Regions from separate parts of the Paenarthrobacter sp. YAF11_1 genome, predicted to be linked through region 1. Evidence: riboswitches for the same ligand, from Rfam matches in the RefSeq annotation. Region 1 holds a riboswitch; the other holds the start of a gene.
The links. Region 1 has a riboswitch for glycine ahead of gcvP (aminomethyl-transferring glycine dehydrogenase). Riboswitches for the same ligand answer to the same signal wherever they lie in the genome.
Positions count from the first base shown of each region.

Region 2: linked by a shared signal. The riboswitch ahead of gcvP (aminomethyl-transferring glycine dehydrogenase) and the one ahead of gcvP (aminomethyl-transferring glycine dehydrogenase) in region 1 are both predicted to bind glycine.

Region 1 is NZ_JBFRDF010000014.1:6,447-8,642, forward strand. It holds gene gcvP (aminomethyl-transferring glycine dehydrogenase) at 1-847, opposite strand, end outside; glycine riboswitch at 997-1,095, opposite strand; gene AB4Y77_RS18475 (PucR family transcriptional regulator) at 1,171-2,196, opposite strand, start outside.
Region 2 is NZ_JBFRDF010000027.1:4,738-6,933, reverse strand. It holds gene AB4Y77_RS22785 (MFS transporter) at 1-106, opposite strand, end outside; gene AB4Y77_RS22780 (TetR/AcrR family transcriptional regulator) at 179-718, shown strand; glycine riboswitch at 811-908, shown strand; gene gcvP (aminomethyl-transferring glycine dehydrogenase) at 1,089-2,196, shown strand, end outside.

The DNA.
Region 1 (2,196 bases):
CGCCGAAGAACAGCGGAACACCGAAGCGCTGCGCAGTTCCGACGGCGATGTCCGCACCTTGTTCGCCCGGGGGCGTGATGAGGGTGAGCGCCAGCAAATCTGCGGCGACGGTGACCAGCGCACCGCGTTCCTTGGCATCGGCAATCACAGAGGAGTGGTCGAACACGCGGCCGGAAACCCCGGGCTGCTGCAGGACGATGCCGTTGATGTCACCGTCGGGAAGGCCAGCCGAAAGGTCGGCGATCTGGACTTCGAAGCCCAGCGCCTCGGCCCGGCCCTTCACGATGGCGATGGTCTGCGGGAGGAGATCAGCGTCCAGGACAGTCTTGCCGTCCTTGGCAATCTTGGACTTGTTGGCGCGGCGCATCAGCAGCACAGCCTCGGCAACGGCGGTGGCTTCATCCAACAACGAGGCGTTGGCTACAGGAAGACCGGTAAGATCCTGCACCATGGTCTGGAAGTTGAGCAGCGCTTCGAGGCGGCCCTGCGAAATTTCCGGCTGGTACGGCGTGTAGGCCGTGTACCAAGCCGGAGCTTCCAGGATGTTGCGGCGGATCACCGGGGGCGTCACGGTGTCGTAGTAGCCCTGGCCGATCATCTGGACAGCGGTCTTGTTCTTGGAAGCGAGCTTGCGGAGCTCGGCGAGGACCTGCACCTCGGTGAGGGCGTCGTTTCCACTCGAAAGCCTCAGGGCAGTTTCCTGGCGAATGGAATCGGGGACGGCGACATCTACCAGGCCGTCGACAGAGTCGTAGCCGATGGCCTTGAGCATGGTGTCAACGTCGGCCTGGCGGCGAGCGCCGATGTGCCGGTCCGCGAAGGCGGTGGGGGTTGATTGAACAGTCAAGAGGAACTCCATGATTCAGGCGCCCAGTGAGCGCCACGATGATGTGGGGTTCCTCCCCGCTCTGTATTGGACCTGAGAGATTCCGCAGGAATGGTTGCCTGCTTGCACCGTCGGTGAACCCGGTTTCCCGGGCTGCTTTCCAGAGTTGCCTAACCGCGGCGGTACATGGGCCTGAGAGATTCCTGGGGAGGATTTGCTCCTACGGCGCCTGACTGGATGTACCGGCAGGACTCTCCCGCCGCAGATCAAAAGCGTTGCATCACCATGAGTGACACGCTTCACACCATAGCTGGTTGTTTTGAAAAAGCGCAAGCAAGGTGTGACTACTGATGCATCGCTTCGTGGATCTGCAGGGCGAACCACAGCTGGGCCACGGTGGACGTTTCACCCATGTCCAGCCCCGTCAGCTCGCCGATTTTCCGCATCCGATAGATGATGGTTTGCCGGTGCGCGAACAACGCCGTCGCGGTCTTTTGCCACGACCGCTGTGAGTCCAAATAGGTCCTCAGCGTCAGAATGAGATCGCCTTCCTGGCCCTGCTCGTAGTCGAAGATTGGGCCCAGCAGCCGCCTGACCAGCGCGGTTCCTTCCTCAAAACTGGTGAGCCCCAGCCACGATGGGCCTTGCTCATAACGGGCCAGCCCCACCCTGTTCGCACGGGCCGAACCGAGCGCCCACAGGGACTCCTGCAGCGCACGCTGGATGTTTGCCACGGTAGCCGGCGCGCTGATTCCGATCGCCGCATCTTCCCCTGCACAGTGCACCAGGACGCTGTCCGGCACGTCTGCGGGGACCACCACGTGAAGCCTGTTGTTCCGCTTCAACGACGCCGACGCAACCCCGTGCCGCCACAGTTCGATGTGCACGCTAGCCAGCCTGCCGCCGTCGTCCGTTGCTTTATCCGCGGCGGCCGCCGTTCGGCCTCCGGCACCCGCCGTCATGGAGGCGAGCAGGAAACCTTGGGGCGGAACCTCAAAAGCTGCGAGCCGGCTCTCCATCTCCGCTGCGCCCAAGCGTCCGTCCATGGCTTGCAGCAGGAACTCGCCGGCCAGCCGGTGGCGGCTTTCCAGCGACAAAACGATGCGCGAAAGCTGCAGTCCCAGCACGGTTGCGGCGTGAAGAAGTACGACGGCGTCCGGGTGCGGTTCGCTGTTGGGCAGCACTACCAGAAGCGCGTTGGCGTGGGTGGGAATGTCCATGGTGAGCACATGCCTGCCGCGGATACGGTGCCACTGGAAGTTCTTGCCCGCCAGGCCAACCTGCCCGGACAACGGAGCCCACTCTTCGGCGAGGAACACCGGGAGTGCGTGCCCATCGGGGTGCCAGGGATGGAGGCATCGGCGGTCCAC
Region 2 (2,196 bases), on a different contig from region 1:
CCGGGAACATCAGGAGTGCCAGTGCCGTCCAGTCGCGCCACGGTGCTGCCTGGCCCATATCGGGACGAGCGGAACGGGGTGCTGGGGTTGAGGACGGCGAGTACATGTCACTTACTGTACCGTCCAGACGGTACAGTTTCAAATACAACCCGGCGAGCCTTTAGGGAATGATGGACACATGCCACGAAAACCAGTTGCCCGGGACGCCGTCCTGGATGCTTTCGAAGCCCTCCTCATCGAGGTGGGGGAGCGAGCCGCCACGCTCGACGCCGTTGCCAAGCGCGCCGGCGTATCCAAGGGTGGGCTGCTCTACCACTTCCCTAATAAGGAAGCGCTGATCACGGCCCTCCTTGAACGCCTGGACCTGCTGGCCGACGAGGATACGGAACTGATGAAGGCGTCGCCCGAGGGTTCCGCTGCCTACTTCATCCGCTCCTCGCTCTGGGCAGACACGCCCATGGACCGGGCTTTTGTGGCCGTCACCAGGTTGGCTGAAGTGGCCCATGAGGAAACGCGTCGCAGGTTCGCCGCCATTCAACAGCGATGGCTGGACGTGCTCGCCGAAGACGTCGGCCCGGAGGTCGCCAAGGCTGTGAGCTATATGGGTGACGGCCTGTATTTCAATGCCATTTTTGAAGGTGGGCAGGAGGGCGGCAATGCCGGGCGGGAGGCCGACGTCGAAATCCTGCTCGGGGTCCTCGAACGGCTGCGGAAGTAGCAGGCCGTCCATTTGCGGCGGCGCCCGTGACGTAGGACAATTAACCTTTGTGGCCTGCCCTGATCGGGGCCATACATAACTGAAAATGCCTTTGATCTGCGGCGGGAGAGTCCTGCAAGCACGTGATGCAGGCGCCGTAGGAGCAAACCCTCCCCAGGAATCTCTCAGGCCCACGCACCGCCGCGGCGAGGCAACTCTGGAAAGCAGCAGGCGCTCAGCCCACCCCAAGGGTGAAAGAGTGCTGTGCTCACCGACGGTGCAAGCGAGGTTGTTCACGCAACGCGCGGAAACTCTCAGGTCCAATACAGAGCGGGGAGGAACCCAGCCGCTGTGGCGTACCCAAACGCTGCCCAAGTAATGGAGTTCCTTCGTGACGGTTAGTTCTGCCTCCACCACCTTCGTCGATCGGCATATTGGCGCGCGCCGCCAGGCCGACATCGAGACCATGCTCAAGTCCGTCGGTTACGACACCGTTGATTCGCTGGTCGACACCGCCGTCCCGAACGACATCCGCCAGGACGTTGCCCTCACCCTGCAGAACGCGCTGAGCGAAGTTGAGGTTCTGGCCGAGCTGCGCAAGCTCGCCTCCAAGAACAAGACCGCCGTCCAGATGATCGGCCAGGGCTACTACGACACCGTGACGCCGCCGGTGATCCGCCGCAACATTCTTGAGTCCCCTGCCTGGTACACCGCCTACACTCCGTACCAGCCGGAAATCTCCCAGGGCCGTCTTGAGGCTCTCCTGAACTTCCAGACCATGGTCCAGGACCTGGTTGGCCTGCCGATCGCCAATGCCTCCCTGCTGGACGAAGCAACGGCCGTGGCCGAAGCCGTCCTCATGATGCGCCGCGCCAACAAGAACAAGACTGTCCAGGACGGCAAGACTGTCCTCGACTCCGACTGCCTCCCGCAGACGATCGCCATTGTGAAGGGCCGCGCTGAGGCGCTCGGCTTCGAGGTCGAGGTTGCTGACCTCTCGCTGGGTCTCCCTGAAGGTGCCATCAACGGCGTCGTGCTCCAGCAGCCCGGTGTTTCCGGCCGCGTCTTCGATCACTCAGCTGTTATCGCCGAGGCCAAGGAGCGGGGCGCGCTGGTTACCGTCGCTGCCGATCTCCTCTCCCTCACGCTCATCACCCCTCCGGGCGAGCAGGGCGCGGACATCGCCGTTGGCTCCGCGCAGCGACTGGGCGTTCCGCTGTTCTTCGGCGGCCCGCACGCCGCCTATATGGCGGTCCAAAAGGGCCTGGAGCGTTCCATGCCCGGCCGTCTGGTGGGCGTTTCCAAGGACGACGCCGGTGTCCCCGCCTACCGCCTGGCGCTGCAGACCCGCGAGCAGCACATCCGCCGCGAGAAGGCCACGTCCAACATCTGTACTGCCCAGGCGTTGCTGGCCATCGTGGCCTCGATGTACGCCGTTTACCATGGCCCCGAGGGCCTCAAAGCGATCGCTGAAACCGCGCATGGCCACGCCCGTACCC